3 regions of the Clostridium sp. CTA-19 genome follow, and region 1 is predicted to be linked to each of the others. Evidence: predicted binding sites of a transcription regulator. Region 1 holds the regulator's gene; each other region holds the start of a gene.

Region 1 (3,222 bases):
TCTCTCGTTACTACCTTACCTTCATTTTTTATAAGAATTTCAAGTAACTCAAACTCTTTAAGAGTTAACTCAATCCTTTGACCATCTATTTTCACTTCATGTTTGTCAAAATTAATAGTAATATTATCAAATTTAAAATCTGAACTATCCTTTTTACTACCTGTTCGTCTTAATATAGCTTTTACTCTAGCTACTAATTCTCTTACTGAAAATGGTTTAGTAATATAATCATCTGCCCCTAATTCTAATCCTAATATTTTATCTATTTCTTCACCTTTTGCTGTTATCATTATTATAGGTATTTCACAAATTGATGGATCTTTTCTAATAATTCTACATACCTCTAATCCATCAATTCCAGGCAACATAAGGTCTAATAATATTAAGTCTGGATGATTTTCTTTTACACATTTCAATGCTAAATCACCAGTGTTAGATGTAATTACATTACATCCTTCCTTTTCTAAATTAAATTTTATAAGTTCTAATATATGTTCCTCATCATCGACAACTAAAATTTTTTTCTCCGCCATAAAATTGCTATTTCATATATACAAATGAAAATAGCCTTCCCTCCCTCTCATCTATTTTTCTATAAGAATATAATTTATAATTCTCACAGCAATAAGTACAAAGTTTAATTGTATTTATATTTTCTTTTTCCACTCCTATTAAAGCTAACTGAGCAAAAATGCATTTTTCTAAATCTAAATATCTTCCTTGATTTATATTTATATTTTTATAAATATCTAAGTTTTTAAACTTTTCAATAAGTTCCTGACTAACTTCATAGCAGCATGATCTGTTATGCGGCCCTATATATATACTTAAATCCTTGGGATTTATATTATAATCTTTTACCATCTTGTTTATAGTTTTTAATACTATTTTTTCATATGTACCTTTCCAACCACTATGTATAGCAGCTATAACTTTTTCTTTATTATCTACAATAATAACAGGAACACAATCAGCTGTAAATATACCTATACCTATATTTCTTTTATTAGTTATAATACTATCTCCATCTAATTCTTTTATAGATTTTTCATTATAACTATATATTATATCACTATGAATCTGATTTAAGTATTCTATGTTATCTAACTTAAAAAATCCTTTTACTTTATCTAAATTTTCTAAACCTATATTCAAATTTTTATTTAAATTTAAACCCTGTTTAGAAGTGGAAAATACTATTTCTGCACAGTCATTTTGAAAAGTTAAAAATTCATAGCCATTTATATTTTTAATTTCCATTTTATCTTCCCCTTTTTTCTAAAAACTATATTAAAACAAAATATATAAGTTAATTATTGATTTTAGATTTTTTATATAAAAATAAAACACTACAAAAATTATAGTGTTTTATTTTAAATTTCTTAATTTATCAATTTCCTGAATAAAAGTATCTATATCATCAAACTGTCTATATACAGATGCAAACCTAACATATGCTACTTCATCTATATACTTTAATTTTTCAAGGACCATTTCTCCCAATTCTTCTGATTTTATTTCTACCATCATTTTATTATTTAAACTTTTCTCTATATCATTAGCTATATCTTCTATAATGGCCCTCGTTACTGGTCTCTTTTGACAAGCAGTAACTATACCTCTTATTAACTTTTCTCTATTAAAAAATTCCCTATGTTGACCTCTTTTAATTACTAGTATAGGCATTTCTTCTATTTTTTCATATGTAGTATACCTTTTATTACAAGAAAGACATTCTCTTCTTCTTCTTATAGCCAAATTATCTTCAGTTGATCTAGAATCTACAACTTTACTGTCTTCGCTACTACAAAATGGACATCTCACATCAATTCACTACTTTCCTAAAGAATTTATTATATTCTTATTATACACATATTAAAATAAATTTCTATAAAATTTTCATAAATTTATTTTATTCATCAAAACTTATTATTCCATCGCCATCAACTAATATTACGTCCAGTCCTATTTTCTTTATCTTTTCCCAAGGTATTTCTATGTCAGTATTCTTCATAAACCATCCAGTCTTTTGAGTAGGAAGTACTATTGATGTTACTCTATACTCATCACAATTTATTCTTAAATCCTTTATAAATCCAAGTTTAGCCCCAGTGTTTATATCTATTACCTCCATCATTTTTAAACTATTTATAGCATACATTGAATTTTCCATTCATCTCCCACTCCTTTATTTAGTGCTTTATTTAAATTTATTCAATAACTTTAAAATATTTTTATGCAAGATACAGTGTTGAATTCTAAGTGATTCAGAGCATATCTCACTATTTTAGGTATCCAAGTTTTGGAATAGATAATTTTATAGTTTTAATTCTATACTAACTAGCTTGTACTATTTATATGTTAATACCAAAACTTATATTACATTTATAAAAAAATAGAGCCTTTTTAGGCTCTAAACGTATTTTCTCATATGTTTTAATGCTGTTTTTTCTAATCTTGATACTTGAGCTTGAGATATTCCAATTTCGTCTGCTACCTCCATTTGAGTTCTGCCATCAAAAAATCTTAAATTTAATATTAATTTTTCTCTAGCAGTCAACTTCTTCATTGCTTCTTTTATAGATATATTTTCAAGCCAACTATCATCTAAATTTTTACTATCACTTACTTGATCCATAACATAAATGGCATCTCCTCCATCATGGTAAATCGGTTCAAATAACGAAACTGGATCTTGTATAGCATCTAAAGCAAAAACCACTTCTTCCTTAGGTATCTCTAATTCTTTAGCTATTTGAGATACTGTAGGTTCTTTATTATCCTTATTTACTAGTCTATCTCTAACTTGGAGTGCCTTGTATGCAATATCTCTAAGAGATCTACTAACTCTAATTGAGTTATTATCCCTTAAATACCTCCTAATTTCTCCAATAATCATAGGCACAGCATAAGTAGAAAATTTTACATTTTGACTTAAGTCAAAGTTATCAATTGCTTTTATAAGACCTATGCACCCAACTTGGAATAAATCATCTACATTCTCACCTCTATTATTAAACCTTTGTATAACACTAAGAACTAGTCTTAAATTGCATTTGATAAATTTTTCTCTACAGCTGTCATCTCCATTTTGCATTTTAAAAAGTAGTTCTCTCATCTCCTTTTCTTTTAATACTGGCAATTTCGATGTATTTACTCCACATATTTCTACTTTGTTTATTATCATAAGGTCATCATTCCCTTCAGAGTAATTGCATTTTA
Region 2 (3,222 bases), on a different contig from region 1:
GGAAAAGAGTACATTGTCACCAGACTATATTTTTGAAATATATGAAGGCCCTGAAAATATACATAAATTTAATTATATTACAGGATTAGATAAAGCTGAAGGTGCTAATTTTTATGATGGAAATAATAATTATATAGTTTCTAAAAGATTAGATAATGACATAATAAAGAACTTTTGGAACATAAGAAAGCCCTTAGATTTTGAAAAAGTTTATTATAATTCTATACTGAAAGGTCTAGATCAATATTTAAATAATGAAGGCAAAGGTTTAAAAGTTGCTGTCAACTTAGATAAAGATTTAGAAATGGCTAAATTTGTATTATCAACAGATTTGCTTAAATTTGAAAAGAATTTAAGTAAGCTAAATAATGTAACTCTTATTGGTGATAAAAAAGAAGAAGAGTTTGATGCAGTAATGAGTTTGAAAACAGAGGGATATACATCAACTAAGTATAAAGGCATCATAACATTTTCAGGAAAAGCAGGATCTAATGATCAAATTTATTATATAAATGATGTATATGAGAACGGCGGTTGGAATATTAGTATAACTAAAGAAAAACCAGAAAATTTTTAGTTCATTTATATTTAGTTTTGATAAATTAAAAAGATTATATAGAAATTTTAAATAAACACTATTAAAAGTTAATAGTGTTTATTTTAGTTACATTAAAAAAAATTAGACATATTTAGTGTATCTTTTTTATTATGTAATGTAGATAGATTTACATTGTCCCCTACATTAGAATTTGATGGTAATGAATTAAGCGGAATATTTATTATAAAACTATTAGAAATTTCAACAAAAGCGTCAGTACTATTTAAATCTATAATTTTACCAAACAATAAAAACACCTCTTTTATGTAAGTTTTGTTTATTAAAAATAGCTATGGTGAAACAAGATAGAATTTTAATTTATTCTAAATATATTTATGAAATTAAGGTACTTTCTATGATGTGAGCACTTTTGTAAATAGCCACCTTTTGAAATTAATAACCTTAAAAGTTAACTTGAAACTTTATATTGTATTTATATTTTAAACAAATATTAATTGCAGTATTCATTAGAAGTATAAAAATAAATATGATTAGTAATTATTTCATAACAATAACCTGTAAATAAAATAATTTACAGGTTAAAGTTTTTTAAATTATAGTTTAAGCATTTATTGAAATCATGATAATCTTAAAATTATAAAAATTATCATAAATAGGATCAAAAATTATAATTTAGAAACATTTGTAGCTTGAGGTCCTTTTTCACCTTCAACTACATCAAATTCTACTTTTTGTCCTTCTTCTAAGGATTTATAACCATCATCTTTTATGGATGAAAAATGAACAAAAACGTCTTCTTCACCTTCTACAGATAAAAATCCAAATCCTTTTTCGGCATTAAACCATTTTACAGTACCTATCATAAAAAATTCCTCCTAAATAAAACAAATTCATAAAATTTAAATTTGATACTAGTTTTTACTATTTATAAATTTTTATACTATAAATATTATTAAATATTTAAATTTAATCTTTTTTATAAGTTTAATATAAAAAATTAATTTATAAAATTTCATAATTAAGTTAATAAAAATAGTACATACGGTACTATACAAGGATTATACTCAATATATTAAAATAAGCAAAATAATTTGAAAATAACAAATAGGGTTAATAATTAAGTGCATAATTTAATATATAAAAAATTATAATATAAAGCTAGAAAAAAAACATGTCAATTTGACTACATAAGTGAAAAAGGAAATAAGAATACATTAAGATGAGAATTTTAAGTTTTAAGTCATTTTTCTATACACATTCGCTAATTGATATAAATATTTTACTAGAGTATAATAGACCGAGTGCAATATATCGTGTTTGAGGGGGTAGTTTATGCTATATGTTGTGAAAAGAGATGGTAGAAGAGCTGAATTTAACTCTGTTAAAATAACAAATGCAATTAAAGGTGCAGCAGATGAAATTTCATATAATCTACTTGAAAGCGAAAAAATAGAATTAACTCAAAAGATAATTAAAAGAATTGAAAAATTAAATGTAGAAGAACTTACTGTAGAGCAAGTACAGAATATGGTTCAAGAAACATTATTAGAAAACGGGCATAAGCCTATAGGTGTAGCTTATGCTAACTATAGAAAAGAAAGAACTAGATTAAGAGAAATTAAATCAGATTTAATGAAGGCCATTGAACAAATAGGTGTGGAAACAGATAGAGATAATGCAAATGTTGGAAACAACTTTAGTTCAAAACTTCTTAGAATAGCAAGTGAATCAAATAAATGGTTTAATTTATCAACAATGCCAAAGCATTTATCTAAAGCCCATGAAAATGGAGATCTATATTATCATGACTTAGATAGTTATAACTTAACAGTAAACTGTCTACATATACCAACTAAAGAGGTGTTAGAGAGAGGTTTTAACACAGGTTATGGATATCTAAGAAAAGCTAAACGTATAGACTCAGCAGCAGAACTGTCTTGTATATTACTTCAATCAACTCAAAATGATATGTTTGGAGGACAATCTCATCCAGATTTTGATAATGACTTATCTGTATTTGTAGAACCAACAAGAGAAGAATTAAGAAAAGAATTTGAAGAATTAGGAATCCCAAAAGAAAACATAGAAGTAGCAGTAGAGAAAAAAGTTAATAGAATGATTGAACAGTCTATGCAAGGGATTGTATATAATTTAAATACAATGCATTCTAGAGCAGGCTCACAAGTTCCTTTTTCATCAATAAATATTGGAACGCCTGATAATAAAGATGCAGCACTTATATGTGAAAAGTTTTTAATTGAATATGAAAAAGGATTAGGTAAAGGAGAACAACCTATTTTCCCTAACATAATATTTAGAGTTAAAACAGGAATAAATAAGGAGCCTAATGATCCATACTACTACTTATTTAAATTAGCTTGTAGAGTAGCTAGTAAGAGAATGAATCCAACATTTATGAATATAGATGCGGATTTCAATAAGGAATATTACGATAAAGGATATATGCCAGCAACAATGGGATGTAGAACTTACCTTATGAGTAATTGTAATGGAGAGCCGGGAACTAAGGGAAGAGGTAATATAGCACCAACAACTATAAATCTTCCAAGAGTAGGTATTCTTGCTAAAGGCGATAAAGAAAGGTTCTTTTCTTTATTAGAAACTAGATTAGAACAAGCAAGTGAATCATTAATGCATAGATA
Region 3 (3,222 bases), on a different contig from region 1:
AGGTGCAATAACTGAAACTTGAGCATTTCTATATCCGTGCTTTTCACCTAAATTAAGAGCATCTTTCCATGTGGATTTTAGTAATTTACTTAATTTTTCACAGCCGATTTTGCTTAAAATATTATGATTAATTTCAAGTGGTTTATAATTTAAGTTTTCATAGTCAGAGTCTAAAGCTTTAGCAACTCTACAATGATTTCTTATAACTTTTAACATATATTTTTTATTAATATTGTATTTTTCAAATGAACCTAATTTTTCTGCCATTATAGCAGAAGTTTTATAGGAAGTAGCTGTAAGTAATCCTATTAAAGATGCAGAAATTGCTCTAGCTTCATCAGAGTCATAAGGGTATCCCATAACCATAAGTAAAGATGATAGATTAGAAACTCCAAGACCGGTAGTCCTAAATAAATGAGTTTTTCTAGCTATATCTTCAGTTGGAAATTGACCCCAATGTATAGAAGCTTCTAAAGCTAATTGCAGAATAGAAACTAAGTGAATATAGCCTTCTAAATCAAAAGAATTATCTTCATTATTATAAAATTTATAAAGATTTATAGATGCTAAATTGCAAGATGTATCATCTATAAAAGCATATTCGCCACAGGGATTTGTAGAATTTATTCTATTATGTTTAGCGTTAAATAAACCATCTTCTCCACATGGACAAGTATGCCAACTATTAAAAGTATCATCAAATTGAGGTGCAGGGTCTGCACATTTCCAAGCAGATGTGTTAAATTTATCCCATAATAAATTTACTTTTACCTTTTTATTTATAAAGTGGTCTACTCTTCCTTTTAACTCTATAGTTTCTTCAGGATTAACAGAAAGATTTTCAACCTTTTGCATAAAGTCATCACTAAATCTTATAGAGTTATTGCCATTTTGACCAGAGACTGTTTCATAAGCCTCACCTTCAAAGTTGGCGTCATACCCCATCTTACCTAAGGCTCTAACTTTATCTTCTTCTCTTGCTTTCCATTCAATAAAATCTAATATTTCAGGGTGATCGATATCTAAAGCTACCATTTTAGCGGCTCTTCTAGTAGTTCCACCAGATTTTATAGCTCCAGCGTTTCTATCTAAACCTTTCAAAAAGCTCATAATTCCAGAAGATATACCACCTCCAGAAAGTTTTTCTCCTTTAGCTCTTATATTAGAGTAATTTGTACCAGTACCAGAGCCACCTTTAAACAATTTAGTCTCTGTTACAAATTGTTCAGATATAGAATGCTTTCCTAAAAGTTTATCTTCTATAGATAGTATAAAGCAGGCAGAAGCTTGAGTTCTTGTATAGGCATCTTTACTTTTTACTACCTTTCCTTCATTAGGGTCAAAATAATAATTATTTAAACTTTCACTATTTATTCCATAGGAATGCATTAAACCTGTATTAAACCATTGTGGCGAATTTGGAGCATACATTTGATTTAAAAAACAGTATGCTAATTCATCATAAAGGATTTCTTTTTCTTTTTCAGAATTAATTAGGCCTTCATCAATTAAGGCTTCACACCAAAAATTAACAATTCTATCAACTACCATTTTAAGTGAATTTTCATAACCACATTCATTAGGTACCATTGCTTTTTTGAAATATTTTGAAGCAATTATATCACAAGCATTTTGTGAGTAGTGAATAGGAAATTCTAGATCTTTCATATCAACTAAAACTTTATCACTTTTATAGTCCTTTATAAAAACATTAATCTTTTTCCATTTGAATAAATCATATACAGTAAGATTTTTATTTCCATCAAGTTTTTTTGTATAATATCTTTTAAATAAATTTTTTATATTACTCATTATCATCACTAGATTAGTTAACTGTCAAAACTAACTAGTATTGCACCTCCTAAGCGTAGAAAATTAACGAAATAAAAATACTACATATTGCTATATGTAGTATAATATGCACTATATGTTGTATTATATAACAAGGATTAAATTTAATCAACAATTATTATTTTATAACAATAATGAAAAAAAATTCGAAAATAATAGAATTATTTGTACTCTTGTAGAAAAAAATAAGTATATAAAATAATATATACTAAATTATAAAAATAAATTTATTAATTAATATAGCAAAATAAGATTCAATTTAGATTTATTCAATAACTTAAAAATATCTTAATTCAAAAGGGAGTATTTAATTTACATTCTTGTAAAATTGTATTACTCTCTTTGTATCCAAGTTTTAAAATAAACAATTCTTAAAGTTAACTTGGAACTATATATTATAAAGTTAGCATTATAGTATTTAAATATACATTCAGTTAGTAGTTGAATATACCTAACGTAAAAGGATATAATGAGGAGTAGTGTATAGTTAAAGGTCGGTATGAATATATTTTTATGATAAGGAGTGATTTTTGTGATAAAATCATTTAAGGGAAAAAGTCCAATTATAGATGAAAGTTGCTTTATAGCAGAAAATGCAACCATAGTAGGAGAAGCTACCATAGGCAAAAATACAAATATATGGTATGGAACAGTTTTAAGAAGTGATATGAGCTATTTGAAGGTAGGGGAAAATACAAATATTCAAGAAAATACAACTGTTCATAATGATTTTGGGGTACCAACAGAAATTGGGGATAATGTTACAATAGGGCATAATGCAATAATACATGGATGCAAAATAAATGATAATGTCTTAGTAGGCATGGGTTCAATTATTTTAAACAATGCGGAGATAGGAAAAAATACAATTATAGGTGCAGGTAGTTTAGTAACTCAAGGTAAAAAAATACCATCTGGTGTACTTTGTATGGGATCACCAGCAAAAGTTATTAGGGAACTTACAGCAGAAGAAATAGAAAATATAAAAAAATCAGCAATAGAATATGTGAAGATGGCAAATGAACATAAAAATATTTAATAAAATAAAACAGATTTTTAGAATTAAAAGAACAATGTTTTTAAAAATTTGTAGAGACATTAAATAAATATATTCAGTGTGATGAGTACAGGTTTATTGTCCAATAACACAAAAGGAAAAAATTAGGAGGAAATTATGATAAAAATTGGTGAAATAAATAATTTAAAAGTTGTTAGAAGATCAGAATTTGGATATTATTTAGATGGAACCACAGGAAATTCATCAGATGATATATTATTACCTAACAAAAGTGCGTTAAGAAATGATATAAGAATTGGTGATGAACTTGAGGTGTTTATATATAGGGATTCTTTAGATAGAATTATAGGTAC

The links. The regulator NrdR, encoded in region 1, represses ribonucleotide reductase genes. The targets are predictions, from matches to a motif close to CACNANATNTNGTG.
Region 2: nrdD (anaerobic ribonucleoside-triphosphate reductase) is a predicted target of NrdR. The motif match lies at 1,862-1,875, and genes of this name have one in related genera.
Region 3: ACYUE0_RS02750 (vitamin B12-dependent ribonucleotide reductase) is a predicted target of NrdR. The motif match lies at 1,922-1,935, and genes of this name have one in related genera.

The regions. Positions count from the first base shown of each region.
Region 1 is NZ_BAAABH010000001.1:97,712-100,933, reverse strand. It holds gene ACYUE0_RS00465 (response regulator) at 1-533, opposite strand, end outside; gene pgeF (peptidoglycan editing factor PgeF) at 541-1,260, opposite strand; gene nrdR (transcriptional regulator NrdR) at 1,369-1,824, opposite strand; gene ACYUE0_RS00450 (YlmC/YmxH family sporulation protein) at 1,913-2,173, opposite strand; gene sigG (RNA polymerase sporulation sigma factor SigG) at 2,414-3,187, opposite strand.
Region 2 is NZ_BAAABH010000010.1:33,595-36,816, reverse strand. It holds gene ACYUE0_RS07335 (hypothetical protein) at 1-577, shown strand, start outside; gene ACYUE0_RS07330 (hypothetical protein) at 670-846, opposite strand; gene ACYUE0_RS07325 (cold-shock protein) at 1,225-1,422, opposite strand; gene nrdD (anaerobic ribonucleoside-triphosphate reductase) at 1,892-3,222, shown strand, end outside.
Region 3 is NZ_BAAABH010000003.1:97,442-100,663, forward strand. It holds gene ACYUE0_RS02750 (vitamin B12-dependent ribonucleotide reductase) at 1-1,812, opposite strand, end outside; gene ACYUE0_RS02755 (gamma carbonic anhydrase family protein) at 2,384-2,890, shown strand; gene ACYUE0_RS02760 (CvfB family protein) at 3,026-3,222, shown strand, end outside.